One region of the Burkholderia sp. BCC0044 genome, then DNA from elsewhere that is predicted to be linked to it. Evidence: predicted binding sites of a transcription regulator. Region 1 holds the regulator's gene; each other region holds the start of a gene.

What was found. Region 1 encodes FNR, which switches genes on or off when oxygen is low (the NO sensors DNR and NnrR bind a similar motif). Its sites were predicted from a motif close to TTGATNNNNATCAA; they were not measured.
Region 2: a site for FNR is predicted at 7,515-7,528, ahead of clpB (ATP-dependent chaperone ClpB). Genes of this name have one in related genera too.
Region 3: a site for FNR is predicted at 2,926-2,939, ahead of adhP (alcohol dehydrogenase AdhP). Genes of this name have one in related genera too.

The regions. Positions count from the first base shown of each region.
Region 1 covers NZ_CADFDO010000003.1:879,522-890,139, forward strand. Annotated here, with positions in the region: gene HWX14_RS20910 (SDR family oxidoreductase) at 1-584, shown strand, start outside; gene epsC (serine O-acetyltransferase EpsC) at 752-1,672, opposite strand; gene HWX14_RS20920 (hypothetical protein) at 1,810-2,043, opposite strand; gene HWX14_RS20925 (DUF3005 domain-containing protein) at 2,322-2,729, shown strand; gene HWX14_RS20930 (universal stress protein) at 3,238-3,705, shown strand; gene fnr (fumarate/nitrate reduction transcriptional regulator Fnr) at 3,809-4,555, shown strand; gene HWX14_RS20940 (LysR family transcriptional regulator ArgP) at 4,604-5,497, opposite strand; gene HWX14_RS20945 (LysE/ArgO family amino acid transporter) at 5,607-6,227, shown strand; gene HWX14_RS20950 (aldo/keto reductase) at 6,577-7,524, shown strand; gene HWX14_RS20955 (hypothetical protein) at 7,685-8,500, shown strand; gene HWX14_RS20960 (helix-turn-helix domain-containing protein) at 8,703-9,671, shown strand; gene HWX14_RS20965 (GMC family oxidoreductase N-terminal domain-containing protein) at 9,829-10,618, shown strand, end outside.
Region 2 covers NZ_CADFDO010000001.1:410,875-421,492, reverse strand. Annotated here, with positions in the region: gene HWX14_RS01895 (sigma-54-dependent Fis family transcriptional regulator) at 475-2,394, shown strand; gene HWX14_RS01890 (carboxymuconolactone decarboxylase family protein) at 2,414-2,848, opposite strand; gene HWX14_RS01885 (MerR family transcriptional regulator) at 2,832-3,293, opposite strand; gene HWX14_RS01880 (helix-hairpin-helix domain-containing protein) at 3,600-4,211, shown strand; gene HWX14_RS01875 (YidB family protein) at 4,300-4,731, shown strand; gene clpB (ATP-dependent chaperone ClpB) at 4,845-7,442, opposite strand; gene HWX14_RS01865 (Rrf2 family transcriptional regulator) at 7,609-8,127, opposite strand; gene HWX14_RS01860 (group III truncated hemoglobin) at 8,379-8,951, shown strand; gene HWX14_RS01855 (molybdenum cofactor biosynthesis protein MoaE) at 9,015-9,491, opposite strand; gene moaD (molybdopterin converting factor subunit 1) at 9,502-9,759, opposite strand; gene glp (gephyrin-like molybdotransferase Glp) at 9,779-10,618, opposite strand, start outside.
Region 3 covers NZ_CADFDO010000002.1:846,736-857,353, forward strand. Annotated here, with positions in the region: gene otsA (alpha,alpha-trehalose-phosphate synthase (UDP-forming)) at 1-33, opposite strand, end outside; gene HWX14_RS12370 (TonB-dependent receptor) at 502-2,583, opposite strand; gene adhP (alcohol dehydrogenase AdhP) at 2,998-4,026, shown strand; gene HWX14_RS12380 (sialidase family protein) at 4,096-5,541, opposite strand; gene HWX14_RS12385 (MarR family transcriptional regulator) at 5,997-6,428, opposite strand; gene HWX14_RS12390 (alpha/beta hydrolase) at 6,425-7,342, opposite strand; gene HWX14_RS12395 (ABC transporter substrate-binding protein) at 7,608-8,576, shown strand; gene HWX14_RS12400 (LLM class flavin-dependent oxidoreductase) at 8,639-9,733, shown strand; gene HWX14_RS12405 (ABC transporter substrate-binding protein) at 9,810-10,618, opposite strand, start outside.

The DNA.
Region 1 (10,618 bases):
AGATCACCGCGCTGATCGACCAGGTCTATGCGCGCTTCGGGCGTCTCGACGTGCTGGTCAACAACGCGTCGGTGTTCTGGCAGGACCATTTCCCGAGCTTCGATCTCGCGGCGTTCGACCAGGCGTGGGCCGTCAACTGCCGCGCGCCGATCCTGCTCACACGCGCGTTCTACGAACGGGCCCGCGCGGCCGGCACGCAGGGCGTCGTCGTGAATGTGGTCGATCAGAAGATCAAGGAAAACTTCCACCGCGACCACTTCAGCTATACGGTCGCGAAGGCCGCGCTCGGCAACCTCACGCAGATGCTCGCGCTGTCGTCCGCGCCGGTGCTGCGCGTGAACGCGGTGTTCCCGGGGTTGATGCTGCCGAGCGACGACCAGACGCCCGCCGACTTCGAACACGCGAGCCGGGCATCGACGCCGCTTGCACGCATCGCGGGCCCCGACGACGTCGCGAGCGCGATCCTGCTGCTGACGGGCAATGCGTACAACGGCGTGGATTTCGTCGTCGATGCGGGCCAGAACCTGATCCGCGTCGATCAGGACGTGCTGTACAAGCACCGCTCGCCGGACGGCAAGCACTGAGTGAGGCTTCGATGAACGACGGCGGCTGCGCGCTGCCTTCGTGCGCCGGATCGAGCGCGTTTCGCGCCGCTCACGTCCGGTAGCGCCCGACGGCGGGCCGGCCGCCGAACCATTGCGCGTCATCCGCCGCGTTGCGCGGAACGGCGCCCGCGCATTCGCCCACCGCGTTACGGCTTCTCGGCGCTGCCGCCCTCGCGGACCTTGCCCTGCGCGACGCTCGTGCCGGGCGGCACACTGTGCGTGAGCCACACGTTGCCGCCGATCACCGAGCCGCGCCCGATCGTCACGCGGCCGAGAATCGTCGCGCCCGCATAGATCACCACGTCGTCCTCGACGATCGGGTGCCGTGCATTGCCCTTCACCAGCGCGCCTTCGCCATCGGCCGGGAAACTCTTCGCGCCGAGCGTGACGGCCTGGTACACGCGCACGCGCTCGCCGATGATCGCGGTTTCGCCGATCACGACACCGGTGCCGTGGTCGATGAAGAAGCTCGGGCCGATCTGCGCGCCGGGGTGGATGTCGATGCCGGTGGCCGAGTGCGCGATTTCATTGATGAACCGCGCGAGCAGCGGCACACCGAGTTGGTGCAGCGCGTGCGCGAGCCGATGGTGCATCATCGCGAACACGCCGGGATAGCACAGCAGGATCTCGGTGATGTGCTGCGCGGCCGGATCGCCCGCGTACGCGGCCTGGATGTCGCTGACGAGCAGCGCACGAATGGCCGGCAACTGTCGGCCGAATTCGCGCGCGATCTCGAACGCGCGTTCGTCGAGCTCGGCGAACGGCGTATCGACATGCTCGGGCAGGAACGGCAGCGCGCGGCGAATCTGCTCGGACAGCACGCGCAGCGTGCTTTCGAGCGTGTGGCCGACGTAGAAGTCGACGCTTTCGTCGGTGAGGTCGGGCGCGCCGTAGTGCGTCGGAAACATCGACGCGCGCAGGCCGGTCACAATCTTGCAGATCGCATCGCGCGACGGCAGTTCGCGGATGCCGCGCGGATGGCGCGTGCGATGGAGTTCCTCGCGCGACTCGCGCAAGCCGGCGACGATTTCTTCGAGGCCCCACTGACGGGCGGGTGATGTCGACATATGCCAATGCGGGCAGCCGCGCGCGGTTGCGCGGCCGCTAATAAAGTGACGGGTTCCGCAAGATTACCGCGTTTTTTGTCCGGGAGCGGCACCCCGGGGATCGGCCGGACGGCCGACGCCGCTCGCGCGCGGCGGCGTCACATCGAGATGCTGCTCGCGTCGATCCAGCGCACGGCCCAGTCGCGCGCGTGCGCGATCGCGTCGCCTTCGTCGTTGAACTGGAGCTCGATCGGGAAAAACCGGTTCGCCACGAGCTCCCCGTCGCTCGATCGGGAGATCACGACGTAGGGCTTGAACGAACCGTCACTGGCGCGTGCGGGCGCGCAATTCAACAGATAACCGCGGTGCGTGAAGGCAGTAGTCGCTTGCATGAATCCGCCACCTCTAGTCCCTTGCTTTGTTGTTCGCTACCCGTCTTTAAGGGTGCTGCGGCGCCCCGGCGCGGGCAGAGGCGGCGAGACTTCATCCCCTGTCGCCGCTTCGCAGGAAAAGAATCATACTCTGTAGAAAACGCGTCTTCTAGCTGAAATAAATCATGACAAATCAGTGCGCGTCGCGCGACCGCGGCGATCGCCCGCGCGCCTTTTCCCGTCGTGCCCGGAACGGGATTTGCTTCGATCCGGAGCGTGTCGCCGCCAGGAGAGCCGCGATGGAATCCTCCGCTCAAACAGGTCGTGCGCGTCCGCGCAGCATCGAACTCGACAACGACGACACGCACGACAGCACGGTCGACACCGACGGCAAGAATCGCGAAGCGTCGCGCCTCGCCGGCGTCGGGCTCATCTCGCCCGACCAGGTCACGCGCAGCAACGCGTCGCTCGTCAATGCGATGCCGGAAGCCGGCGACGGCTTCGCCGGATTCGACAGCCGCCCCGACGGCAACCATCCGGCGTTCGCGTTGCGCGCCGGCTACATGGTGATCGAAAAAGGCTTCGACACGCCGACTGCGGGTGATGCGCCGTTCGGTCCCGTTCATCGGATGTACGGCAGCGCGTACTGGCCCGGGCACGGCCGCCGGCCGGAGCGCGTCATCGAGTTGACGGCCGTACCGAGATAGCCCGCGCGGCGTTTGAATCGGTCGTTCGTTTGGGAATCGCCATCGGTCGATGGTGGTGAATCGGCGCGGGCGATTGCGCTGCACGCCGATACTCGCTCGCGCGGTGCCGAAGCGAACGATTCGGCGCGTCCGCATCTTCGGCCATGCATGCCGTGCATCGCGTCGACGCACATGCGTTGACCGAAGTCATGGCGCCACGGCGCGATTGCGATTGAATGGCGATGGGTGCGGCGCGTCGACCTGGTCGCCGTGCCGGGTCGCGTCGATGCGCACGCATGCGCTTTCGTCGACGATGCGGCCGATCCATACGACACGCATCGCGCGGTGCGGCATGCGTCGCGTGCATGGCCATGCACGACAGCGACAGGAGCCGCGCGGTCGTGCGACATGACGGGCACCTCGCTGCACGATCGTGCCCGTTGGTTTACTCTGCCTCGCAGCATTGCGCATTGCCCGGCCCCATCGGCCATTCGACCGACTTCGTTTCAACCCGCCACTCGGAGACACTATGTACAAGCGTATTCTGGTTGCCGTCGACGGCAGCGACACGTCCCGCCATGCGTTCGATGCCGCGCTGGCGCTCGCGAAAGCGCACGGCGCGGAGCTGCAGCCGTTCTACGTCGTCGAGAACGCCGCGATCTACTACAACGTGCCCGGCTACGATCCGTCCGTGCTGCGCGATCAGCTCGTCGCACAGGGCAACACGCTCGCGCAGGATTTCGCGAGCCGGATGCAGGCCGCCGGCGTGAAAGGCGAAACGCGGCTGAACGAAGCGACGTCGCTCAACGACGTATCGTCGCTGATCCTCGACGGTGCGAAAGCGTTCGGCGCCGATCTGCTGGTGCTCGGCACGCACGGCCGCCGCGGCTTCCGCCGCCTCGTGCTCGGCAGCATCGCCGAACAATGCGTGCGCCACGCGACGCTGCCGGTGCTGCTGATCCCGGCGGCCGCCAGCGCCGACGAGCCGGCTGCCTGAGCGGCGTTCGGCACGCGCGGCCGGTCGCGACGTTTTGTCACCCGACGGCGGCAACTTGCGGTGGGACAATGATTTCGTCGATTCAACGCCGGAGTAAACGATCATGCTGACGCCCGTCGCCACCCGCCCCGCCGCCACGCCCCATGCCGGTAGCTGGGCTCCCCGCCAGGCCGCACACTGCTCGTCGTGCGCGATGCGGCACCTGTGCATGCCGCAAGGCCTGGCGCCCGAAGCGCTCAGCCGCCTCGAATCGGTCATCTGCGCGGCCCGCCCGGTCAAGCGCGGCGAAGCGCTGTTCCGCGAAGGCGACGCATTCGACAACCTGTACGCGGTGCGCTCGGGTTCGCTGAAAACCGTCGCGACGCGCCATGACGGCCGCGAACAGGTCACGGGCCTGCACCTCGCCGGCGAAGCGCTCGGCCTCGACGGCATCTGCGACGACACGCACCCGCGCACCGCGGTCGCGCTGGAAGACAGTTCGGTCTGCGTGATTCCGTACAGCGCGCTCAAGACGCTGTGCTCGGAAGCCGGCTCGATGCAGTTGCGCATGCACAAGCTGATGAGCGAACAGATCGTGCGCGAAACGTCGCAAACGATGCTGCTCGGTTCGCTGAATGCCGAGGAGCGCGTCGCCGCTTTCCTGCTCGACGTCTCGTCGCGCTACCTGAAGCGCGGCTACTCGCCGTCGGAATTCAACCTGCGGATGACGCGCGAGGATATCGGCAGCTATCTCGGCATGACGCTCGAAACGGTCAGCCGCACGCTGTCGAAATTCCAGAAGCGCGGCCTGATCGAAATGCAGGGCCGCCACGTGCAGATCGTCGACTTCGACGGCCTGCAGCACGTCTGACATCGCACGGCGCGCACCTCGCGCGCGCCGCCTGCATCACCTCGCCGGTCAATCGAGAAACAGCGCGGCACGCGTCTTCAGCGCCGCGCTGAAATCGTCGAGCCAGCCGATCGACAGACGCCAGCTCTGCCAGTACAGATCGATGTCGATGGTGCGCCCGCGCGACATGTCGATCAACTCACCCGCCGCCAGTTGGCGGTCGACCATCCGGTCCGGGCACATCCCCCATCCCAATCCCGTTTCGCATGCGCGCAGATAGCCCGCGACGTGCGGTATCCAGTGCTGCGGCGGATCGAGATCCGCGCGCGTCACGCGCCGGATGAAACGCGCCTGCAACCCATCCTTCGGATTGAACATCACGCACGGCGCGCGGCGCAGCGCATCGCGCGTGATCCCCGCATCGAAATAGCGGGCGTAGAACGCCGGCGAGCACACCGCGCGATAACGGATTCGCCCGAGCCGCTCCGACCGGCATCCCTGGATCGGCTCGGCCTGCGCGGTCACCGCGCCCTGCACGCTGCCGTCGCGGATGCGCGACGCGGTGTAATCCTGATCGTCGATCACGAGATCGAGCAGCGTCTCGCGCGCCGTGCAGAACGGCCCGACTGCGTCGATGAACCACGTCGCGACGCTGTCGTCGTTGACGGCCACGCGCAACGTCGGCCACGCGCTCGCGATCTGGCCCGGCAAGGCGGGCATCCGGCCGCCCAGTTCGGCTTCCAGCAACTGCACGCGCTCGGTATGCCGGCACAGCAGCGCGCCCGACGTGGTCGCGACACACGGCTGCCCGCGCTTGACGAGCACGCTGCCGACCCGCTCCTCCAGCAGCTTCACGCGCTGCGACACGGCCGACGGCGTGACGTTCAGCTCCTTGGCCGCCCGCTCGAACGAGCCGTGCCGGATCACGGCCGCGAGGGCATCGAGCAACGCGTAGTCGAGCATTAGATTTCCTTAATCCGCATTAGGTGATTTAGCTTCTCTTATTTCCGTGCCGACCGCAGACTAGCGCTACCCGATTGATTCGTCTACTGCTTCCACGGCTGTCCCCATCATGAACTGGCTTGCTTTTTCCCACGGCGCCGCACTGTGCGCGTCGCTCATCGTCACCATCGGCGCGCAGAACGCGTTCGTGCTGCGCCAGGGCATCATGCGCTCGCACGTCGGCAAGATCGTGCTGCTGTGCGCGGTGTCCGACATGATCCTGATCGGCGCGGGCGTCGGCGGCGCATCGGTGCTCGTCGAGCGCTATCCGACCTTCGTCCACGCGGTGCTGTACGTCGGCCTCGCGTATCTCGCATGGTTCGGCATCAACGCGCTGCGCCGCGCGTTCAAGCCGGGCCACGACACGCTCGACGTGCGCGGCGACGCGGTCGCGCCGCCGCCGCAGGGCACGCTCGCGATCGTGCTGATGACGCTCGCGTTCACGTGGCTCAACCCGCACGTGTATCTCGACACGTTCCTGCTGATCGGCACGGCCGGCGCGCGCGAGCCGGAAGGCGCGCGGCTCGCGTTCGCGATCGGCGCGATGACGGTCAGCGTCGTGTGGTTCCTCGGGCTCGGCTACGGCGCGCGATTGCTGGCGCCGTGGTTCCGCAAGGCGGTCGCGTGGCGCGTGCTGGATGGCGCGATCGGCAGCATGGTGCTGTTTCTCGCGGCGGTGCAGTTGCGCTGACCGAACCGTCTGCACACGGGCGGCGGCCTGCCGCCCGGCTTTCCCTCCGCGTCGGCGCCCCGCCAGCGCAACCTGCCTGAATCCCGTCGTACACTCCGCCACAAAAAATTCGCTCCCGATCGAACGCAGCCGCACGGAGCACTCACGCAGCGGACACGGTATCCGCCATCTGCCGCAAGCCGTCCATCATCGCGGCGGCACGCCGCCTGCACGAATCGAAACGATCGGCGAGAATGTCCGGTGTCCCGCGACCACGGCGGAACCGCACCGCGCACCCGGCCGTCCCGCCGCGATCGCCTCGACCCATCCCGCAGTTCAATCCCGTTACCTGCAGTTATCGGAGAGGAACATGGCACATCGCACCCTCGGTACATCGAACATCCAGGTTTCGCCGCTCGCGTTCGGCGGCAACGTCTTCGGCTGGACCGTCGACGAAAACGCATCGTTCGCGTTGCTCGACGCGCTCGCCGACACCGGCATCAACTTCATCGACACGGCCGACGTCTATTCGGCCTGGGTTCCCGGCAATCACGGCGGCGAATCGGAAACGATCATCGGCAAGTGGCTGAAGCGCTCCGGCAAGCGCGAGCAGGTCGTGATCGCGACCAAGGTCGGCCTGCTCGGCACGCGCGCGGGGCTGTCGAAAGACAACATCCTGAAGGCCGTCGACGATTCGCTGCGCCGCCTGCAGACCGACTACATCGACCTGTATTTCTCGCACCGCGACCTCGCCGACACGGCCCCGCTCGAAGAAACGCTCGCCGCCTATCAAACGCTGATCGATGCGGGCAAGGTACGCATCATCGGCGCATCGAACTACAGCGGCGCACGCCTGCGCGAAGCCGCCGCCATCAGCGCGCGCGACGGGCTGCCGGCCTACCAGGTCATCCAGCCCGAATACAACCTGCTCAACCGCGCCGACTACGAACGCGATCTCGAGCCGGTCGTGCGCGACCTGAAGCTCGGCGTCGTCAACTACTACGCGCTCGCGAGCGGGTTCCTGTCGGGCAAGTACCGCAGCGAGGCCGACCTGAAGAAGAGCGTGCGCGGCGATCGCGTCGCCGGCTATCTGAACGAACGCGGGCTGCGCATCCTCGCGGCGCTCGACGCCGTGTCGGCGAAGCACGGCACGCAGCCGGCCGCGATCGCGCTCGCCTGGCAGATCGCGCGGCCGACGATCACCGCGCCGATCGCGAGCGCGACGTCGCTTGCGCAACTCGCGCTGCTCGGCGAAGCGATCCGCGTCACGCTCGATCAGGACGACATCCGCCAGATCGACGAAGCCAGCGCGCCCTGACGCCGCCGGCGGCGGGCCGATGGAATCGCACGGGCAGGCGGTTCCGCGGCCTGCCTGCGATTCGCGCAGGGCGGATGGATACAATGGCGAGCATCCGATGGCCGCGGGGCTCGACCGGGCTTCTTCGCGCCGAATCAAAACCACCCATAAAAAATCGCCGATGAACCCCTTTGCCCGCCATTCACGTTATGCCCGTCATGCCGGTCATGCCCGCCCGCTCGCCGCAACGATCGCCGCGCTGCTCGCCTGCGCACCGGCCGTGTCCTTCGCGGGCTGGTACGAAATCGCGAACTACACCGGCACGATCGGCAACGCGCCGGTGCACGTATCGCTGCAGACCTACGACGCGATCAACCGCAACGACGCGGGCCGCTGGCGCGTCGACGGCAGCTACTACTACGACGCGCATCGCAAGCCGATTCCGTTGCGGGGCCACCGCGAGCCCGACGGCCGCCTGACGCTGTGCGAAGCGTCGTCGCCCGCGTCGAACGCCGACTCGCCGGTCGTGCCGGCCGCGTCGCCGTCACGGCCGAAGCCTTGCCCGATCGCGCTGAACGTCACCGGAAAAACGGCGACCGGCACGTGGGACGACGGCCACAAGACGCTGCCGATCACGCTGAACGAAGTCGGCCGGCTGAACGACACCGATACGCAGCACCTGCAACTCGACGGCAGCGTCGATATCCCGATGTGGTATCGCACGAAGACCCACATGCTGGTCGGCGTCTATGCGCTGTCCGACAAGTGCGGCGTCGCGATGCAGTCGCTGCGGGCCGTGAACATCGCGACGGGGCGCGTCGATCGCACGATCGCGCTCGACTGCGACGCGGGCATGGTGATGACGTCGATCTACGCGAACGTCAGCGGCGACGCGCAGCGGGCGGGCCACGTGAGCGTCGAGTTCCGCGGCGGCAAGATGGGTTACGCAGAGGACGTCTCGCTCGGGCTGCCGTCGTCTTCATCGAAGTCGAAGTAAGCCGGCAACGCTTACCCCAAAGCTGCACACGTGTCTTGACTCGCCCGGCCGCTTTCGTTGACCGGGAAGGACATCGACTGCGCAATCGCCCGCCGCGCCCCGCCGCCAGCGCGTCACGCGTGCGCCCCGGGTCTTTCACGGATTGACCGCGGCGTTCGGCGTGCCCGAGACTGCCCCGCTCGGCCGTCATCGGGAGAACGTCATGCCGGACACCAGCACGGAGATCGCCACGATCTCGACGCGCGCCGTACGCGGCGCCGAGCGCGTCGACTTCTGGATCGACCATGTCGCGCGCTCGCTCGTGCGGATCGAATGCAGCGGAAAATCGTCCGAAGGGATCGATGCGTCGCTGCGCAAACGCGATCTCGGGCTGTTCCGCGCATGCGACATCGTCGCGAACCGGCACGCGGTCGTGCGCACGCCGCACAACATCCACGCGGACCAGCGCGACGCCGTGTTCATCTGCCTGATGCGCGAGGGCCACGGCTATACGTTCCAGGACGTCGACTGCATGCAGCACGGGCCCGGCGACCTCGTGCTGTACGACACGTCGATGCCGTACGGTCACGGCTTTCCCGCCGACATGGCGATGACCGTGCTCGACGTGCCGCGCGACGTGTTCGAAGCGCGCGTCGGCCCGTGGCGCTACCGCAGCCTCGTCAAGATCGACCGCGACGACGGCGTCGCGTCGTGGGCCGTGCGGCAGGTGGTTGCGCTGCTCGCCGCGCCGCCGGAGCCGACGCCCGACGCGCACGAACGGCGCGCCGCCGCGATCCTCGATCTCGTGCGGTCGATGCTGCGGCTGCACGACGGCGACATGTCGCCGACGAAGTCGACGGTCCACACGCTGTCGCGCGCGAAGGCGTTCATCGACAGCCATCTTGCGGACGACGATCTCGACAGCCGCTCGGTCAGCCGCGCGATCAACCTGTCGCCGCGCCAGCTCGCGCGCGTCTTCGAGATCGAAGGGATGCCGCTCACGCGCTACATCCTCGCGCGGCGGCTCGAACGCTGCCGCGCCGACCTGCGCGACCGCTCGCTGAAGCACCTGACGGTCAGCGAGATCGCGTTCCGCTGGGGCTTCAACAACAGCGCGCACTTCAGTCGCAGCTATCGCGCGCGGTTCGGCGAGACGCCGAGCGACACGCGTGTGCCGATCGACGCGCGCTAGGCCGCTACTTGCCGTTGCCGCCGCTACTCGCCGCGATGTCCCGCCGAGACAAGCACGACGTCCGCCCCGGTCAAATGGGGCTGCAACCCGCTCGCTAAGCTGGCTTTCTGCGCGGCGGCATTCGCTCCGCCGCCCGACAGCAAGGAGAAGAAGCGGGATGGAGACGTACGACCACATCGTCGTCGGCGGCGGTTCGGCCGGCTGCGCGGTTGCGCACCGGCTGGTGAAGGCCGGCCGGCGCGTGCTGCTGCTCGAGGACGGCCCGAAGGACGACAGCCTGTTCATCCGGATTCCGGCGACGTTCATCCGCGTGCTCGGCACGCGGCGCACGGTGACGTTCGAAAGCGATCCGCAGCCGGGCGCGGCGGGACGCAAGACCTACGTGCCGCAGGGCCGCACGCTCGGCGGGGGCAGCTCGGTCAACGCGATGCTGTACGTGCGCGGCACGCGCGACGACTACGACGACTGGGCCGCGCTCGGCTGCACCGGCTGGGGCTGGGACGACGTGCTGCCCGTGTTCAAGCGCGCCGAATCGCACCTGCGGCTGTCCGAGCCGTTCCACGGCACCGACGGGCCGTTGAAGGTCGGCGACACGCGCTTCCGGCATCCGCTGAGCCTCGCGTTCGTGAAGGCCGCGCAGGAAGCCGGCATCGCGTACAACGACGATTTCAACGGCGCCGCGCAGCATGGTGTCGGCTTCTATCACACGACGATCTTCGACGGGCAGCGCGGCAGCACCGCGGCCACCTATCTGGCCGACGCGATCGCCGATCCGAACCTGCGCGTACTGACCGGCTGCCGCGTGACGCGCATCCGGTTCGACGGCCGCCGCGCGACCGGCGTCGAATGGCGCACCGCGAGCGGCGCGACGGGATCGGCCGCCGCACGCGCCGACGTCGTGCTCGCGGCCGGCGCGCTAAGCACGCCGAAGCTGCTGATGCTGTCGG
Region 2 (10,618 bases), on a different contig from region 1:
GTTTCGTCCGCCGCCATCGACGGGCGGCGGATCGTCGTCGCCGACGCGATCGCGCCGGCTTGCCCGTCATTTCTGCAAGCGGCGTGCCATCGTGCATGCGATGGCCGCGAAACCCGCGTCCGCACTGGCGCGGCGGGCATGCGCGGGTTCGGACTCCGTGGCCGTGACGATGCAGCGCGCGGCAAATTCGCCGGGACGTCTCACGTCGCCGATACGGCAACGCGATCGCCGCTCCACCTGCGTATGCGCGGCGTTTCGCCCGCAAACCCCGTATTCACGCGGCGCCGCGCGCGCGACGATCTGCCGGACGAGCGCCGCGCGCCACGCATGCGGCCGTCTCAACTGCGCGAGACGCGGCGATACCGGTGAGACGACCGTCTCACGCGCGCCGCGTGCTGCGATGCAATGTGATCCGCCGGACCGGATGTGCTACAAGAACAGCGACATCCCCGCCGTACGGAACCGGAGCCGACCATGCCCTACGCCGTCCCCCAGGCCCAGCACGCCGACCGTGTCCTCGGTGCGCTCGCCGGACGCCTGCCCGCGCCGGCCGATTCCGCGCGCCTCGTGTCGTCATGGCAACGGTCGCTGGAGCGCTACCGTCTCGACCCCGCTTCGTCGATCGGCCCGCGCGTGCTGACCGCGGCGGAACTGCGCGAAGTGCGCGACAAGGAGGAAGCCTTCCTGCGCGCGTCGGGCCAGTGCCTGACGCGGCTGCACGACATGATCCGCGTCGCCGACTACTGCGTGATGCTGACCGACGCGCACGGCGTGACGATCGACTACCGGATCGACCGCGAACGCCGCAACGACTTCCGTCATGCGGGGCTGCACATCGGCTCGTGCTGGTCGGAAAGCGAGGAAGGAACGTGCGGCGTCGCGAGCGTGCTGACCGATCTCGCGCCGATCACCGTGCACAAGACCGATCACTTTCGCGCGGCGTTCACGACGCTCACGTGCAGCGCCGCACCGATCTTCTCGCCGGGCGGCGAACTGATCGGCGTGCTCGACGCGTCGGCCGTGCATTCGCCCGACGGCCGCGACAGCCAGCGCCTCGTCTACCAGCTCGTGCGGCAGAGCGCGGCGCTGATCGAGGACGGCTACTTCGTGCACAGCACCGCGCAGCACTGGATATTGTTCGGGCATCCAAACCGTCACTACGTCGAGGCGCAGCCCGAGTGGCTGATCGCGTTCGACGAATGCGGCAACATCGTCGCCGCGAACCGGCACGCGCGCGACGCGCTGCCGGCGCTGCGCGAGCCGCGCCATATCGACGAGATCTTCGATGCGACCGAGATGCCGCTGCGCGACGCCGCACGGCTCGATGCCATCGTCGCGCTGCGGGTGCGTGCGACCGGCGCCCCACTCTATGCGCGGCTGCGCGCGCCGCTACGGCGCGCCGGCCGCGAACCCGGCGCGGCGTCGCGCCGCCCGGGCACCGCCGCACCGCGTCACGTCGGCGCGCTGACGCCGTTCCTGCACAGCAGCGATGCGCGCATCGCGCAACAGGCCGAACTCGCGCTGCGCGTCGCGAGCAAGCGGCTGCCGATCCTCGTGCTCGGCGAAACCGGCGCGGGCAAGGAAGTGTTCGCCCGCGCGATCCACGACGCTGGCGCGCGGCGCGCGCGACCGTTCGTCGCCGTCAACTGCGGCGCGCTGCCGGAGGCGCTGATCGAGAGCGAACTGTTCGGTTATGCGGCAGGCGCGTTCACCGGCGCACGCAAGCACGGCGCGCGCGGCAAGATCGCGCTCGCCGACGGCGGCACGCTGTTTCTCGATGAAATCGGCGACATGCCGCTCGCGCTGCAGACGCGCCTGTTGCGCGTGCTGGCCGACGGCGAGGTCGTGCCGCTCGGCAGCGATACGCCGGTGCGCGTCGATCTCGACGTGATCTGCGCGACGCACCGCGATCTCGCGCGGATGGTCGCGGACGACACGTTCCGCGAAGATCTGTACTACCGGTTGAGCGGCGCGACGTTCGACCTGCCGCCGCTGCGCGAACGCGCGGACGTGCGCGACGTGATCGCCGCCGTCTTTGCCGAGGAAGCGCAGGCGACCGGCCACGTGCTCACGCTCGACGCGACGCTCGCCGAACAGCTCGCCGCGTACCCATGGCCGGGCAACGTGCGGCAACTGCGCAACGTGCTGCGCTATGCGTGCGCGGTGTGCGACGCCGCGCGCGTGACGCGGCGCGACCTGCCGGCCGACCTCGCCGCGCAACTCGGCGGCGCCCCGGCGGGCGCGCTGCCCGACGACGAACGCGGCCGCATCGTCGCCGCGCTCACCGCGCATCGCTGGCGGCCCGACGCGGCCGCGCAGGCGCTCGGCATGTCGCGCGCGACGCTGTACCGGCGCATCGCGAAGTACCGGATCGTCGCGCCGCACCGCGCGTGACGCGCGGGCGCTCGCTGCGTCATGCGGGCTGTCCGGCCGCTTCGTTCGGGTGGTCCGCCGCGCCGGCCGCTTCGTCGCGCCGCGTGAACACCTCGTGCGCGGCGAACAGCGCGTTGAGCGCGGCCGGCATCCCCGCATACACGGCCATCTGCATGAACACCTCGACGATCTCGTCGCGCGTGCAGCCGACGTTCAGCGCGGCCTCGATATGCACCTTCAGTTGCGGCTGCGCGTTGCCGAGCGCGGCCAGCGCGGCGATCGTCGCGATTTCGCGCGCCTTCAGGTCGAGTTGCGGCCGGCTGTAGATGTCGCCGAAGCTGAATTCGACCAGGAGCCGCCCGAAGTCCGGCGCGATCGGCGCAAGCGCCGCGATCACGCGTTCGCCCGCTTCGCCGTCGATTTCCTTGAGCTTGTTCCAGCCGCGCGTGTAGCGATCCTCAACGAGTCGTTCCATCGTGTCCGTCCTGTTCCGATAAAGGGTGAGAAGATTTCGCCCGTCGTTCCGTTTCCCGTTCCTGCGCCTCGTAGTACGCGATCTTGTCGCCGATCGCGTCGAGGCTCGCCTGCAGCTCCGCGATATGCGCGCGCACCGCGTCGCGATGCGCGACCAGCAAGTCGCGCCGCGCGCCGAACGTCGACGCGCCCTGCTCGCGCAGCACCGCGAACGCCTGCATCTGCGCGATCGGCATGCCGGTCGCCTTCAGGCGCATCACGAAGGCCAGCCAGTCAAGGTCGGCCGGCGCATAGAGCCGGTGCCCGGCCGCCGTGCGCGAAATCGCGCGCAGCAGGCCGGCCTGCTCGTAATACCGCAGCGTATGCGTCGACACGCCCGTCAGTTCGGCGACTTGCCCGATCGTCAGCGGACCGGCGGCGGAGGGTTGGGATACGGTTTTCGACATGGCAGGAACAAGGTTAGGAGTTAGAGTTCACTCTAAGTCAAGCATTGTGTGACGGCCAGTGCGGCGTTCACGCGCGATACGTCCGCCGCACCCGGCGACACCCCGCGATACCGTAAAGAATCGTCAAAATCACCGCCCGGCACCGGTTTCGGCCTTTACAGCACCGCAAGCCTTCAGCAAGATTCGGTCAGCCTGTCTCAAAAAGGGCACGCATTTGTCCTATGCTTAACGGCGACGCCCGGCCAGCTCGCGCCCGGCCGTCCGTTGCAACAACCATTCATCCGTCAGAACCAGGGAGCCTTTGCCATGCTGAAAAAGCTGCTGATGCTGTTCGTCGCGCTGTCGCTGTCGCTTGCCGCCGGCCTCGCCGCAGCCGTCGAAGTCAACACGGCCGACCAGGCCGCGCTCGAATCCGTGAAGGGGCTCGGGCCCGTGAAGTCGAAGGCGATCATCGACGAACGCACCAAGAACGGCCCGTTCAAGGACGCCGACGATCTCGCGAACCGCGTGAAGGGTCTCGGCACGAAGTCGGTCGGGCATCTCGAGGAAAACGGCCTGACGATCGGCGGCGCGTCGACGCCGCCGAAGGGCGTGAAGCTGTCGAAGCCGGCCGCGACGACGTCCGCGACCACGTCGACCACGACGTCGGCCGGCACCGCGTCGACGTCCACGACCGCGACGGCCGGCACGACGACCGCGGCGCCCGCGCCGGCGGCCAGCGCACCGGACGCGGCCGCCAAGCCGGCCAAGACCAAGCGCGCATCGAAGAAGGAAAAGGCGGCAGCGGCTGCCGCGGCATCCGCCGACGCGGGTGCGAGCGCAGCGGCGCCTGCGTCGTCCGCGAAGGCGGCGAAGGGTTCGAAGAAGAAGAGCAAGAAGGACAAGGCCGCCTCCGCCGCCGCGGCGTCGGGCGCCTGATGTGCGCCGCGCGCGCGACGGCGTGCGCGTGGCATTCGTTCAACGGGCGCCGTCGTCACGGCGCCCTTTTCAGTGAAGGTGAAGAACCATGGGTCTCCTCGACATCGTTGGCGGTCTGCTCGGCGGCCAGGCCGGCGGCAACTCGCAAAGCGCGCTGATCACCACCGCGCTCGAATTCATCAACAACCAGCCGGGCGGCCTGAACGGGCTGATCGAGAAGTTCAAGGCCGGCGGCGCCGGCGACGTCATCGGTTCGTGGGTCGGCACCGGCGAAAACCAGCCGATCTCGCCGGACACGCTGCAGAACGTGCTCGGCTCGGACGTCGTCGGCTCGCTCGCGAGCAAGGTCGGCATCGATCCGTCGCAGGCCTCGTCGATCCTCGCGCAGGTGCTGCCGCACGTCGTCAACGGCGCGACGCCGAACGGCGAAGTGCCGGCCGGCGGCCAGGTCGACACGTCGAACGTGCTCGGCACGCTCACGCAGCTCGCCGGCATGTTCGGCGGCAACAAGCAGGGCTGACCACCGCCATCGGGCGGCCCGTTCGGCCGCTCCATAAGCAAACACCCCGCCGAGGCGGGGTGTTCGTTTTTGCGCGCCCGGTGCGAACCGGGCACGCTGCCGATGGCCGGCGATCAGTGAACGACGCGGTCGAACACGAACTGGCCGTCGTTGACGTCGACCGGGATCACGTCCTTCGGACCGAAGCGGCCGGCGAGGATCAGCTTCGCGACCGGGTTCTCGATCTCCTGCTGGATCGCGCGCTTCAGCGGCCGCGCGCCGAACACCGGATCGTAGCCGACCTTCGCGATCTGCTCGAGCGCCGCGGGCGACACGTCGAGCGCCATGTCGAGCTTCGCGAGCCGGTCGTGCAGGCGCGCGAGCTGGATCTTCGCGATCGACTCGATGTTGCTGCGGTCGAGCGCATGGAACACGACGACGTCGTCGATCCGGTTCAGGAACTCGGGGCGGAAATGCTGCTTCACCTCGAGCCACACCGCGTCCTTGATCTCGTCCTGCGGTGCGCCAGTCATCGCCTGGATCACCTGCGAGCCGAGGTTCGACGTCATCACGATCACCGTGTTCTTGAAGTCGACCGTACGCCCCTGCCCGTCGGTCATGCGACCGTCGTCGAGCACCTGCAGCAGCACGTTGAACACGTCCGGATGCGCCTTCTCGATCTCGTCGAGCAGGATCACGCTGTACGGCTTGCGGCGCACGGCTTCCGTCAGGTAGCCGCCTTCCTCGTAGCCGACATAGCCCGGCGGCGCGCCGATCAGCCGCGCGACGCTGTGCTTCTCCATGAACTCGCTCATGTCGATGCGGATCAGGTGCTCTTCCGAATCGAACAGGAACGACGCCAGCGCCTTGCACAGCTCGGTCTTGCCGACACCCGTCGGGCCGAGGAACAGGAACGAGCCGTACGGACGGTTCGGATCGGCGAGACCCGCGCGCGAACGACGGATCGCATCGGCCACCGCGCTGATCGCCTCGTCCTGGCCGACCACGCGCTCGTGCAGCTTTTCCTCGATGTGCAGCAGCTTCTCGCGTTCGCCCTGCATCATCCGCGACACGGGAATGCCCGTCGAACGCGACACGACTTCCGCGATTTCCTCGGCGCCGACCTGCGTGCGCAGCAGGCGCGGACGCGTCGGGTTGTGCTGCTCCTGCTCTTCGGCCTGCGTGACCTGCTTCAGTTGCGCCTCGAGCTGCGGCAGCTTGCCGTACTGCAGCTCGGCGACCTTCTCCAGCTTGCCTTCACGCTGCAGGCGCGCGATGTCGGCGCGCACCTTCTCGATCTCTTCCTTGAGCTGCGCGCTGCCCTGCACCGCGGCCTTCTCGGCGGTCCAGATCTCTTCCAGGTCCGCATATTCGCGGCCGAGGCGGTCGATCTCTTCCTCGATCAGCTGCAGACGCTTCTGCGACGCTTCGTCCTGCTCCTTCTTCACCGCTTCGCGCTCGATCTTCAGCTGGATCAGGCGACGGTCGAGCTTGTCCATCTCTTCGGGCTTCGAATCGATTTCCATCTTGATCTTCGAAGCGGCTTCGTCGATCAGGTCGATCGCCTTGTCGGGCAGGAAGCGGTCGGTGATGTAGCGATGCGACAGCTCGGCCGCGGCGACGATCGCCGGGTCGGTGATGTCGACACCGTGATGCAGTTCGTACTTCTCCTGCAGCCCGCGCAGGATCGCGATCGTCGCCTCGACGCTCGGCTCGTCGACGAGCACCTTCTGGAAGCGGCGTTCGAGCGCGGCATCCTTCTCGATGTACTTGCGGTATTCGTCGAGCGTGGTCGCGCCGATGCAGTGCAGCTCGCCGCGCGACAGCGCCGGCTTCAGCATGTTGCCCGCGTCCATCGCGCCTTCGGCCTTGCCCGCGCCGACCATCGTGTGGATCTCGTCGATGAAGACGATCGTCCGGCCTTCGTCCTTCGCGATGTCGTTGAGCACCGCCTTCAGGCGTTCCTCGAACTCGCCGCGATACTTCGCGCCGGCGAGCAGCGCGGCCATGTCGAGCGACAGCACGCGCTTGCCCTTCAGCGTCTCGGGCACTTCGCCGTTGACGATCCGCTGCGCGAGCCCTTCGACGATCGCGGTCTTGCCGACGCCCGGCTCGCCGATCAGCACCGGGTTGTTCTTGGTGCGGCGCTGCAGGATCTGGATCGAGCGGCGGATTTCGTCGTCGCGGCCGATCACCGGATCGAGCTTGCCCGCGCGGGCGCGCTCGGTCAGGTCGACCGTGTATTTCTTCAGCGCCTCGCGCTGGCTTTCCGCGTCCTGGCTGTGCACCTGCGAGCCGCCGCGCACCGCGGCGATCGCGGCTTCGAGCGACTTGCGCGTGAGGCCGTGCTGGCGCGCGAGCTTGCCGGCGTCGCCCTTGTCGTCGGACACGGCGAGCAGGAACATCTCGCTCGCGATGAACGTGTCGTTGAGCTTCTGCGCTTCCTTGTCGGCCTGGTTCAGCAGCCCGGCCAACTCACGGCCGATCTGGATGTCGCCGCCCGTGCCCGTCACTTGCGGCAGGCGCAAAATGGCTTCGTTCAGCGCGCCTTGCAGCGCCTGCACGTGAACGCCCGCGCGCGACATCAGCGAGCGGGCCGAACCGTCCTGCTGCGCGACCAGCGCCGCGAGGACGTGAACGGGTTCGATGTATTGATTGTCGCGGCCTGCCGCGAGGCTTTGCGCGTCCGCGAGTGCTTCCTGGAACTTGGTGGTGAGCTTGTCGATTCTCATTTAGTCGAGACCTCCAATTTTCGATTAACACCAAGATGAGGATGGTTATGCGGCTTTCAAGCGAAATTCGGGTTGATTCAGCGCAAAAATTGCCGGATCGCCTGAAAACGGCGCGGCGGCGCAAGGGAGTGGGCGTGCGGCCCGTGCGGCCTATGGCGGCCGCGCGTCAGTGGGCCTTGGACGACGGCTCGGCGGCTGCCGGCGCTTCGTCCGGCACCGGCGCGGCACGCATGAGCGCGACCGGACGGATGCCGAGCAGCGCCGCGAGCGGCGACGCGGGCTCGGTCAGTTCGCCGAGCGTGTGACGATCGAGTTCCGCGAAGAACGCATCGCGTGCGGCCGCCAGCACGCCCTTCAGCCGGCACTGCGGCTCGATCACGCAGCCGCGCGACTCGCCGCCGTCGGGCGAAAAGCAGCCGACCAGCGCGAAGTCGTTTTCGGTCGCCCGCACGACCTGGCCGACCGTCAGCTGCAGCGAATCGGCGAACAGCCGCAGGCCACCGTTGCGGCCGCGAACGGTGTCGACCCAGCCCAGTTCGCCGAGCTGCTGGACGACTTTCATCAGATGGTTCTTCGAGATGCCGTAGGCGTCCGAGATCTCCTGGATCGTCGCCAGCCCCTCGCCGCGCACGGCCAGGTACAACATCACGCGCAGCGAATAGTCGGTGTAGTCGGTGAGTCTCATGAGCGAATACGGAAAAGATCGATCGTGCCCCGATTACGCGAGGCGGGCCGATCGCGATGCGTGCAGGGCCGATTGACGGCGCCTTGGCGCGGCCCCGGTTGCCGGAATCGCGTGCGCACAATAAGATGCGTGATATCTGCACGTTTTCCAGGGGGTACAGGACGCTATTTTGCGTCAAAATCCCGCCGGCGTCCTGCTCGTTGCCCGCGGCGGCGCCGCGTCGCTGCCCCGATCCACCGGCCCTTTTTGTCATGACTGCCCTGCCCGCCTCGCCCGACACCGTACCGGCCCGCCCGCGCGACGCCGAACCGACCGAAGACAACATCCGCGATCTCGTCTACGCGTTCTACGACCGCGTGCGCGCCGATCCGCTGCTCGGGCCCGTGTTCGATGCGAAGCTCGCCGGCCGCTGGGACGATCATCTGCCGAAGATGGTGACGTTCTGGTCGAGCCTCGTGCTCGGCACCAAGGGCTATCGCGGCAACGTGCAGCAGGCACACCAGCCGCTCGACGGCATCGAGCCGGCCCATTTCAGCCGCTGGCTGTCGCTGTTCCTGAAGACCGTCGACGCGCGCTACGCGCCGCCCGCGGCGATCCGTTTCATGGAACCCGCGCTGCGGATCGCGCAGAGCCTGCAGTTGAGCCGGTTCGGCTGGGACTACCGGATTCCGCCCGAGCAGCAGGCGCTGCTCGACGCGATCGCGCCGCGCCGCCGCGACACGGGCGACGATCCGCATGCGTTGCCGTCGCGCGCCCGCGGCGAGCCCCGCGGCGAGCCGTTCCCGACGAAGATCATCGGGCGCGGCGTCGACCCGGACGCTTAACGCCCGTCACGCGCGACGACGACGCGCATGCGGCACGTCGCCGCATCGCCCGGGGCACCGCACTCAGCGCCGCGTGTTGCCCGACTCGACGCCCCAGCGCGCGAGCGCCGCGTCGTCGGTACTGCGCGCATCGACCCAGCGCTCGCCGTCCGGCGTCGTTTCCTTCTTCCAGAACGGCGCTTCGGTCTTCAGATAATCCATCACGAACTCGCACGACGCGAACGCATCGCCGCGGTGCGACGCGACCGTCGCGACCATCACGATCTGGTCGAGCGGCAGCAGCCTGCCGACGCGATGCACGATCGCGACGTCGATGCCCGGCCAGCGCCGGCCCGCCTCAGCGGCGATCTTCTCGAGCGCCTTCTCGGTCATGCCCGGGTAGTGCTCCAGCTCCATCGCGGCGACCGCATCGCCTTCGTTCAGGTCGCGCACCGTGCCGACGAAGCACGCAACCGCACCGATCTTCGGGTTGCGCGCACGCAATGCCGCCACTTCGGCATTCAGGTCGAAATCGTCGGTCTGGACTCGTATCGTCGCCATGACCCGCGCCTCAGCCGCCCGTTACCGGCGGGAAGAACGCGACCTCGCAGCCTTCGGTGAGCCGCGTGTCGGGATCGGTCATCTCGTGGTTGCAGGCCATCCGCAACGCGCGCCCTTCGGCGAGCGTGTCGGCCCACGCGCCGCCGCGCACGCGCAGCCACGCGCGCACGTCGCCGACGGTCGTCACGCTGTCCGGCACGTCGGCCTGTTCGTCGGCGACGCCCAGCGCCTCGCGCACGCTTGCAAAGAATTTCAGCTGAATCTTCATGGTTCGGGGAGCCGCCGCGTTACGACAGCAATTCGGAAAACGGAATGAAACGCACGGTCTCGCCTGCGCTGATCACATGCTGCGGCGGATTGTCGATCAGGCCGTCGCCCCAGACCGTCGACGTCAGCACGGCCGAGCTCTGGTTCGGAAACAGCTCGAGGCCGCCGGCCGCATTGACGCGCGCACGCAGGAATTCGTTGCGCCGGTCGCCCTTGCTCTGCGAAAAATCGGCCCGCAGCGACAACGCGCGCGGGGCGACGTCGCGCACACCGGACAGGCGCAGCAGGAACGGCCGCACGAACAGCAGGAACGTGACGAAGCTCGACACGGGGTTGCCGGGCAGCCCGATGAAGTGCGCGTCGGCGCGCGCGTCGCCGCGGCGCACCGCGCCGTACGCGAGCGGCTTGCCGGGCTTCATCGCGATCTGCCATAGCGCGAGCCGCCCTTCGGCTTCGACGGCCGGCTTCACGTGATCCTCGTCGCCGACCGACACGCCGCCGCTCGTCAGGATCACGTCGTGATCGCGGGCGGCCTCGCGCAGCGTGTCGCGCGTCGCGGCCAGCGAGTCGGGCACGATCCCGTAGTCGGTCACGTGGCAGCCGAGCCGCTCGAGCAGCCCGCGCAGCGTGAAGCGGTTCGAGTTGTAGATCGCGCCGGGCTTCAGCGGCTCGCCCGGCATCGTCAGTTCGTCGCCGGTGAAGAACACCGCCACACGAATCTTCCGCGCGACCGACAGCTGCGCGCAGCCGACCGATGCGGCAAGACCCAGCGCCTGCGGCGTGAGCCGCGTACCGGCCGCCAGGATCACCGAACCCTGACGAATGTCCGCGCCCTGCGCGGTGATCCATTCGCCGGCCTT
Region 3 (10,618 bases), on a different contig from region 1:
GATGCGATTGGATACGACGACGAGTCGGCTCACCAGCTCTCCTGACGATTGTTGGGGAAGGGTCGTGCGGCCAGGGCGCGAGAGGCATACGCCGCCATCGGTGCGCGGTGCGCGATACGACGGGGCCGCATGGCGATCGGACGGGAGTCAGGGCACGCGATTCGCCGTCCGGTCGAAAAGTGCTTTTTTTAGGATACTCGTCATTCGTGCGTTTTAAAAGTCCGGGTCGACGAACGGCGCGGGCGAGCATGCCGCGCGATATTCAAGACAGCGGTGCGGTCACGGGCGATGCGGGAGCGGGACCGAAATTTGCTGCGCGCTGCGACGCAGTGTGCGCAAGGCCAGGCCGCGAGTGGGGCGAGTCGCGCGCGATGTGCTGACGACGCGTATGCGTGCATGACGGCATGCGCATCGTCGCTTTCTTCGACTTCGTGCACGTGCACTCCGCCCGCGTTCGCGCCGGGAAAAAGCTCGCGGCGGGCGCCGCGAGCCGGACGACGGTCAGAACGTGGTGCGCAATCCGGCCATCACGCTGCGGCCGCCTTGCGGTGCGAAGCCGCGCACGACCGACGTCGAGTAGCGGATCTCCTGGTTCGTCAGGTTGTCGCCGCGCAGGTACGCGAGCCAGTGCGTCGGGCCGACGCGGAACTTGACCGTCAGCATCACGCCGAGCGACGTGTAGCCGTCGGTCGAGAAGTCGTTGTCGGGCACGCGATGCTGCGACCACGCGTGCGTGACCTGCGCACGCGCGCCGAACGGGCCGTAGCCGTAGTCGGCGGCGAGCGTCGCGCGCAGCGGCGCGATGCGCGGCAGCGGCTGGCCGGTGTCGACGTTGCGCGCGTGCGTGTAGTCGGCCGTCAGTTCGAGATCGACCGTGTGGCCGCGTCGCGCGAACGCGCGCCACTTGCCGTCCAGTTCGATGCCGTAGAACTCGGCGCGCACGCCGCGATAGATCGCTTCGTTCAGCGAGCCGTCGGTGCCGGGCGCGACCGGTTCGCCGTCGTCGTCCACGACGCGGCCGGTGTTGTACTCGGTCAGGTAGTTCGAGAAGCGGTTGTAGAACACGCCGACGCTGCCGCGGTTCGGCCCGCTCGCATAGCGCAGCGACAGGTCGGTCGACACGGCCTTTTCCTTCGACGCGTTCGGGTTGCCGATCAGGAACTGGCCGGTCGCATCGTGCGGGCCGTTCGAATACAGCTCGTAGAAGGTCGGCGCGCGTTCGGTGTACGCGACGTTCGCCGCGACCGACCAGACCGGTGTCAGCGAGAACAGCGCGCCGGCCGACAGGCTGCCCGCGTTGAAGTCGCGCGGCTGCGCGCCCGCGAATTTCTCGACGCCGGCCGGATCGGGATCGACCTTCACGTGCTCGAGGCGGCCGCCGACACTCAGCTTCAGCGCGGGGACGACCTGCCATTCCTCGAGGCCGAACAGTGCGACGCTGTTGGTGCGCGTGGACGGCACGAGCATTTCGTCGCCGAGCGCGGAGAAGGTGTTCTGGCCGAACTGCACGCCGATCGCGCCTTCGAACGGGCCGATCTTGCGATGCTGCGCCTCGATGCGCGCCTCGTAGCCGCGGTTGCGGAAGGTGGTCGCGGTCTCGCCGTTGTCGACCTCCTTGTGGCGGTAGTCGGTGTACGCGAAGTCGAATTTCAGCTTCGTGAACGGCCCGCTCAGGTTGCGTACCTCGGACGCGAGCGCGAGGCGTTCCTGGCGCATCCGCAACCGCACGTCGCTCTCCGCGACGGAGCCGTAGTTCGATTCGTAGCCGCTGTACGAGAGACCGGCGAAGCCGTCCGCCCACGTGTACGACGCGCCGACCGCACCGCCGTGCACGCGGCCGTCGCTGTTCGGCACGTTGCCTTCCGGCTGCGGCGTGTCGGGGCCGTCGATCGCGCGTTGCTGGCTGCTGCGCGCGTAGCCGGGAATCCGCAGCTTGCTCGTTTCGCGATCGAATGCATCGACGTGGAACGCGAAGCGGCCGTTGCCGCCTTCGACCTGCGCGGCGCTCGAGCGTGCGGAATTCGCGCCGCCGTAACGCGCGTCGAGTGCGCCGGTCACGCCTTCGATCGCTTCGCGCGGAATCCGGTTGTCGATCGTGTTGACCACGCCGCCTACCGCGTTGCCGCCGTACAGCAGCGCGGCCGGCCCGCGCACGATCTCGACGCGCTCGATCGACAGCGGATCCTGCGGCACCGCATGGTCGTACGACAGCGACGACGCGTCGTACGCCGCGACGCCGTTCTGCAGCAGCCGGATCCGGTCGCCGTCCATCCCGCGGATGATCGGACGGCCGACCATCGGCCCGTAGGTGGTGGTCGACACGCCGGGCAGCCCGTTGAGCGTTTCGCCGAGCGAATCGGTCTGGCGGCGCGTCAGCGCATCGCCGGAAAGCTGGACGGTCGGTGCGATCAGTTCGGTGTCGCCGAGCGGGTTCGCGGTCACGAAGATCGGGGCGAGCGATGCGGTGGCGGCCGGTGTGCCGGATGCGGCAGGCGCATCGGTCTGCGCGTGCGCAACGGCGGCGAACAGCATCAGCGACAGGGACGAGAGCGGGCGAAGCGGTAAGCGAGGGAGGTCGCGCATGGTCGGTGAATCGGTTGGAATCGGATCGGATAACGAGCGAGGCGGGCTACCGTTTGATACGATATATTGTTGCGTCAATGACGCGCAATGACCCGTTGGAACATGGCTCGGCGAGGCTCGGCCACCTGGGTTGGAACGGCGTCAGGCGGACGAGCACGCGAAATGATATGTTATATCATGTCAAATTCCAAGCCGAATGGCAGGATCCCGTCGGGTTTCTGTCGGATCGGCGCAATGGTCGCGGGAATGGCGGGGCGGCGTGCAGCCGTCGGCTCGAACTGTCGCGTCGCACGACGCGGATCATCGCGAAGCCGCGTTGACCGTTGCATCCGATCCGATGCGTTGACGCGTATCAACGTGCGCCGATGCCGAAACCGGATACTGGGTTGCTCATCGACCAGACAGGAGCAACGCATGACCCAGACCATGAAAGCGGCCGTGGTACACGCGTTCGGCGAGCCGTTGCGCATCGACGAAGTGCCGATCCCCGCACCGGGGCCCGGCCAGATTCTCGTCAACATCAAGGCGTCGGGCGTCTGCCATACCGATCTGCACGCGGCCGACGGCGACTGGCCCGTCAAGCCTTCGCTGCCGTTCATCCCGGGCCACGAAGGCGTGGGAATCGTCGCGGCGGTCGGCGCGGGCGTCACGCACGTGCGCGAGGGCGACCGCGTCGGCGTGCCGTGGCTCTACACGGCCTGCGGCCATTGCGAGTACTGCTGCACGGGCTGGGAAACGCTGTGCCATGGGCAGCAGAACACCGGCTATTCGGTGAACGGCAGCTACGCGGAATACGTGCTGGCCGATCCCGATTACGTCGGCCAGTTGCCCGCGCAGGTCGCGTTCGACGAGATCGCGCCGATCCTGTGCGCGGGCGTCACGGTCTACAAGGGCATCCGCGTCACCGACACGCGGCCGGGCCAGTGGCTCGCGATCTCCGGCATCGGCGGCCTCGGGCACGTGGCCGTGCAATATGCGCGTGCGATGGGCCTGCACGTCGCGGCCATCGACATCTCGCCCGACAAGCTCGCGCTGGCGCGGCAACTGGGCGCACACCTGACGATCGACGCGTCGATCGACGACCCCGCAAAAGTGATCCAGAAGGAGATCGGCGGCGCGCACGGCGTGCTCGTCACGGCCGTGTCGCGCAGCGCGTTCGCGCAGGCGCTCGGGATGGTCCGGCGCGGCGGCACGGTGGCGCTCAACGGTTTGCCGCCGGGCGATTTCCCGTTGCCGATCTTCTCGACCGTGCTGAACGGCATCACCGTGCGCGGGTCGATCGTCGGCACGCGGCGCGATCTGCAGGAGTCGCTCGATTTCGCGGCGGATGGCCTGGTGCGCGCGCACATCCATCGCGACCGGCTCGGCAACATCAACGACATCTTCGCGAAGCTGCGGGAAGGGAAGGTCGACGGCCGCATCGTGCTGACCGACATGCATTGATGCCGTGAACGTGCGCGCGCCGCCGCGCGACGCAGTGCGTCGTGCGGCGGCGTGACGGTCATCCTCGCGTCACGGCGCGAAGAACACGTCGGTGCGGTTCGTCAGGTTGCCCGCGTTGGTCTGGACAAAGAACGGATGGAACGACGACGACGGGCGAACGTCGAGCCCCTGATAGTCGCCGATGAAGAACCCTTCGGCGTTGGGCGCGAGCTTCATGTCGAACGGGCCGCCGACGCGCCGCTCGTCGGCGAACGTGGCGCCGCCGTCGTGCGAGATCTTGCGCCAGAAGCCGGTCGGCAGCGTCGTCGTGTTGCCGGCCTGCAGGTCGCGGAAGTCGTAGTACGTGACCATCACCGCGCCCGTGTTGTCGACGCGCACCGACGGATTGAACGCGGGGCGCCCGGTCGGCGTGTTCACCTGTTGCGGCGCGCTCCAGGTCGCGCCGCCATCCGTCGACGTCGATAGCGCGATTTCGTCGTACGTGCCGCCGTTGAAGCGGCTGTCCTGCCACGCGACGTAGAGCTGCCCCGATGCCGGGTCGATCGCCGGCTCCGGAATGATGTCGCCGGTGCGCACGGGTTCGCCGGTGTTCGGATCCGTGACGCCGACCGTCTGCAGCCCCGCGATGATCTGCGGCTTGGTCCACGTCGCGCCGTCGTCGGTCGACTTGATGAACGCGACCTTGCCGGCCGCCTTGCTGAACGGCGGCTGGATCAGGTCGAAGAAATCGTAGAGCGTGCCGCTCTTCGGATCGACGACGATCTGGTTGCCGATCGTCTGCTGACGCGACGGCACGTCGACGATGACCTTCGCGGCGCTCCAGGTCTTGCCGCCGTCGGTTGTCTTCGAGAACAGCGTCGGCCCGCGGTACGCCTTCGTGTGCAGGTTCGCGTACGGGTTGCCGTTCGGCAGTTCGAGGCGGTCCCATACCGCATACGCGGTGCCGGCCTTCACCGGGTTGGCGGTCACCGATTCCTTGTCGTTGAAGAACTGCGTCGTCGGTTCGTCGTTCGCGATCAGCACGGCCGGGCTGCTCCACGTCTGTCCGCCGTCGGTCGACACCGATGCGCCGACCGCGTTGCTGTTGTTCGACTGGTTGAACGAGATCGATACCGAGTACGCGGTGCCGTCCGGCCCGAACGATACCCACGGATCGGATGCGCGCTCGTACTTGAGCCCGCCCGGCGCGCACGCGCTGAACGGCTGCGGCGTGCGTGCCCAGGTTGCGCCCGCATCGAACGTGTAGCCGGCGACGAGCCCGTGGGCGCCGCCGTTCGACCAGCGGTCCTGCTGCCACACGCCGATCATGTTGTTCGGGTTCGCCGGATTGACCGCGAGCCACGGTTCGACTTCTGCATTCACGTAGTTGGTGCCCGGGCCGCCGATGGTGCACGCGGCGAACGGGCTCGGGCCGGACACGACGACGGGCTCGGCGTGCGCGGCGGCAGCGGCGGCCAGCGCCATCGCGGCGGACAGGCGGGTGACAAGCGGATGGGACACGATCATGCGTCGCATGGACGACTCCTCGGTGAGGTGCGAATGCGATGGCGGGGCACGACGAGGCCACGCGAACCGAAGCGCGGGCAATCGTGCCGCGCAGGTCGTGACGTGCCGTTCAGCATGCCGCTTCAGTCATCGCGATCCGCGTGCGCTGGATGCCGCCAGCGCTTCGGTTAAGACTCCTCTTCGTTTTCAATGCTTGTCGGGTGTGTCTGCGATGTCGACCCGACGGGGAAGCCAGTCAGGGCATGCGACGAATGCGTCGAAGTGGATTGCAATGTAGGCGATTCGAATGCGGCGCGACAGGCGGTTTTTTGTAACAGGACGTAGCCGGAAAGCGTTGCCGGAAGCCGGTGGCCGGCATGCAAGATTTGCCGTTGCGGCGGCATGAAAATCGAATCGAAAACGCGAATCGCAATCGCTTGCGATTGACGTCGGCGCGCGCCGGTCGCGAGCGCGTGATGCGCTGCTCAGCGCTCCGCCGGAAACCGCTCCTGCAACGCGTGCAGCCAGCGCGCGACGACGTCGAGTTCGTCGTCGGAAAACCCGTCGCACAGCTTGCCGTTGAGTTCGCGCAGCAGCACGCGCGCACGCTTGAGCGCCGCGTGGCCGGCGTCGGTCAGGTAGAGCCGCGTCGCGCGGCCGTCGTCGGAATCGGCATGACGCGTAACGAGGCCGGCTTTCGCCATCCGGTCGGCGAGCCCCGTCATCGCGGATGGCGCGAGCTGCAATGCGGCGCCGACTTCGCCGATCAGCGCGCCGTCCTGTTTCGCGAGACAGAACAGCACGCCGGCCTGCGCGGCGCTCGCGCGCGTGTCGGTTTCGGCCTTGCGGTCGATCCAGCGCTGCACGCGCCGCTGGCCGATGTTCAACATGAAAAACAGTCGTCGGTCTTCGCTCAAGCTGGGTTCCCGGCTGCAATGGAAAGGGAGGGGCGGCCCGCGGTGGGCGGCGTATCGAGCGCCTGCGCGAGCCAGTCGGCGACGGCGGGCCACAGCACGGCGCCGGGCCGGCTGCGAAAGAAGCCCATGTGCCCGACCGGGCCGCTGCCTGCCGCGCGCGGATCGATCTGACGGCGTTCGACCTTCGCGCGGGTCAGATAGCTTACCAGCAGGCCGATCGCGGCCGGGTTCGCCCAAGGATCGTCGTCGAAGCCGAGCGCGAGGATCGGCAACTGCTGCTTCGAGAAGCGCTCGGCCGCGCCGAGCGTCGGATCGTCGAAGAAGTAATGCGGCAGCGTCGTCCAGCGGCTCCATTCGCGGAACACGCCGGCCGGCAGATCCTCGCCGAGCCCGAGCCGCTTGCCGGGCACGTAGCCGAGCAGCGCGGACGTCAGCGGGCCGAGCACGCGCAGGATCAGCCGCACCTTCACGCGTTCGGCCGCCTGCGCGATGAGCCGCGTGCTGCCCGCATGCGCGGCGACCAGCACGGCCGCGCGCAGATGCGTCGTCGCGCCGGACAGCCCGATCGCGTGCCCGCCGACGCTATGGCCGACCGCCAGCAGCGGCAGCCCTTCATGCGCGTGCCGGGCCCATGCGGTCGCGGCGCCCACGTCGAGCTCCATCCAGTCGCGCATGCGGGCCCGCAGCGCGCGCAGGCGCGCCGGCCGCGATGCGCCGATGCCGCGATAGTCGTAGGTCAGCGCCGCGAAACCGCGTTCGGTCAGGAAGCGCGCGAAGCCCGCATACAGCCGCTCGGGCACGGCCGTCGCCGGATGGATCAGCACCAGCGCGCGCGGCGTCGCGTCCGGCGACCACAGCGTGCCGTACAGCACATAGCCGTCGGCGGCGGAAAACTCGATGGGTTGGGAGGTCATGGCCGTCCTCGCTCGGGCAGTTATTTTGTATGCGAAATATAGTCCGGAATTTATTTCGTGCGCGAAATATCTGTCGAGGAATCGTTCGAACTTCGCGGGGCGGCGGCCGGTGGCGAGCAGGGGGCTGCGTGCTGGATTAATAAAATATTTGCATCTTTACATAGAAGAATATTGCGTTTGTGTCATGAAGTGGATCGACGTATCTTCACCGGTTCCATCCGTTGCGCCGGCGGTTTCGCACGGCGGACCAACCTTCCGGGAGATCATGTTGCTGAGCCGAATCGTCACGGCGCTCTTGCTGGCGCTCGCCGCGCAGCCGGGCATCGCCAAAGACACCGTCACGCTGCGCGTCGGTGAACAGAACTACTTCAACATCCAGGCGTCGATGGAAGCATCCGGCGCACTGAAGGACCTGCCTTACACGATCGAGTGGAAGCACTTCCAGGCCGCCGCGCCGGTGGCCGAAAGCCTGAACGGCAACGCGATCGACATCGGCTTCCTCGGCGATTCCGCGCTGCTCACGCTGGCCGCGCGCGGCGCGCCGGTCAAGGTCGTCGCCGTGTCGCGGCAGAGCCTCGACGGCGTCGCGATCCTCGTGCCGAAGAACTCGCCGGTGCGCACCGTGGCCGACCTGCAGGGCAAGACCATCGCGGTATGGCGCGGTGCATGGAGCCAGCAGCTCGTGCTGCGCGCGCTCGAACATGCGGGCCTGCGCGCCGATTCGGTCAAGTACGCATACCTGATGCCGATCGACGCGACCAACGCGCTCGCGAACGGCTCGGTCGATGCGGTATCGCTGTGGGAGCCGTTCGTCAGCACGCTCGCGCTGCGGCAAGGCGCGCGGCCCGTGACGACCGCACAGGGGCTGATGCCCGCGCTGAGCTTCGTCGCCGCGAACGAGCAGGCCGCGTCGGGCAAGCGCGCCGAGATCACCGATTTCCTGCGGCGCGTGGTGGTGGCGCGCCAGTGGGTCGACACCCATCCGCGCGAGTACGCGGACCTGTGGGCGAAACGCGCGAATCTCGAACCCGACGTCGCGTATCGCTGGCTCAACAATGCCAAGCAGCGCGTCGGCCCGGTCGACGAGACGGCTGCGAAGGATGCGCAGAATACGGCCGACTTCCTGCACAAGTCCGGCGTGATTCCGGCCGCGTACGACACGTCGAAACTGCTCGACCGCTCGTATGCGGGTGCATTCGCGGCGCCCGCGCAAAAGACGGCCGCCGCGCAGTAAGCGCGCGGCCCGCTTTACGATTTTCGCGTTTTCCCGATCGACACTCCCAAGGACATCCCGACATGCCAGTCGACATCATCGGCATGATCACCGCGACACCCGGCGCGGAGGTCGACGTACCGGGCGGCGCGGCCGTCCAGCCCGACTACGTGCGCCGCTTCGCGCAGGCGCACGAGGCCGCCGGCTTCGACCAGATCCTGATCGGCCATTTCAGCAACGCGGCGGACGGCTTCATCGTCGCGTCGTTCGCGGCCGCCGCGACCGAACGCATCCGCCTGCTGCTCGCGCACCGGCCGGGCGTGATCGTGCCGTCGGCCGCCGCGCGGCAGATAGCGACGCTCGACGTGTTCAGCGGCGGCAGGCTCGCGCTGAACGTGGTGTCTGGCGGCGAAGATGCGGACTTGCAGCGCGACGGCGATTTCGTGCCGCACGATGCGCGTTACCGCCGCACCAGCGAATATCTCGACGTGCTGAAACGGATCTGGCTGGCCGATGCGCCGGTCGATCACGACGGCGCGTTCTACCGGCTGCGCGGCGCATCGCCGGTCGTGAAGGGCGCGCAGCGGCCGCACGTGCCGATCTATTTCGGCGGTTCGTCGCCGGCCGCGCTCGCGGTTGCGGGCGAGCATGCGGATGTCTACATGACGTGGGGCGAGCCGCTCGACGCGGTGCGCGAGCAGATCGCGCGCGTGCGGGCCGCTGCCGCGCCGTTCGGGCGCGCGCCGCGCATCAGCGTGTCGTTCCGGCCGATCGTCGCCGATACCGAGGCGGCCGCGTGGGAGAGGGCCGAGGCGATCCGCGAGCGCGTGCGCGCGGCGCGGCTCGCGAATGGCCAGCCGATCGCCGGTCACGCACCGCAGAATGCGGGCTCGCAGCGGCTGATGGCGGCGGCTGCGCAAGGCGACGTGCTCGACGAGCGGCTGTGGATGGGCGTCGCGAACCTGACCGGCGCGCGCTGGAATTCGACCGCGCTGGTCGGCACGCCCGAGCAGGTCGCGCGGGCGCTGGGCGCGTATTACCGGCTCGGCGTATCGACGTTCCTGATTCGCGGTTTCGATCCGCTCGACGATGCGCTGGCCTACGGGCGCGAGCTGATACCGGCAATTCATGCGCATGTCGCGGAACTCGATCGCCATCAGGCGGCAGTGCCGGCCTAGGGGAACGACCAGTCAGCCGAATCGCCCCGGCATCGCCATCACGGCATGCCGGGGCGATTGTTCTGAACGGAACAAGTCAAAACGACGGCAATCCCGGCGGATTGGTCTCCGCCCGCGCGATCGCCTCGCTCTGCAAGCCCCAGCGCGCCAGCGCCTGCCCGTAGCGGCCGTTGCCGATCAGCGCATTGGTCGCGAGCGTCAGCGCGGGCGCGAGCCCGCTGCCGCGACGCGTCGCGATCGCGACGTCCGCATTCGCCGGCCAGCCCGCATTGACGGTGCCGACACGGCGGATCTTGCCGCTGCGCGCGGCCTCGTACGCGAGCGACGCGTTCGGGTTCAGCTCCGCATCGGCCCGGCCCGACAGCAGCGCGATGCGCGCCGTCGCATCGTCGTCGAAGTAGAGCAGCTCGGCCGGCTTCAGCCCCTGCGCGACGTTGCGCTTGCTCCATTCGAGCAGGATGCGCTCCTGGCTCGTGCCGGCGCCGGTGATGATCCGCAGGCCCGCGACGTCCTTCGGCTCCGCGATCTTCACGATAGGGCTGGCGGTGCGCACGTAGAAGCCGTGCAGCCCGAGCCGATAGGTCGTGAAATCGTATTTCTCCTTGCGCTTCTCGGTCACGCCGACATTCGAGATCACCGCGTCGTACTTGCCGGACGTCAGCCCGAGCGGCCAGTCGGCCCATGCGATCGGCAGCAGCACGAGCGTGCGGCCGAGTGCGTCGGCAACGAGCTGCGCATAGTCGGGATCGGCGCCGACCACGGTGCGCGCGTCGGTCGCATAGGTCGACACGGGCGGCGCGTGCGGCGAGATCGCGACCGTGAACGCGCCGTCGCGCACCCAGTGGTAGCCGCTTGCTGCGCGGATGGCCGCGTCGTCGGGGCCGG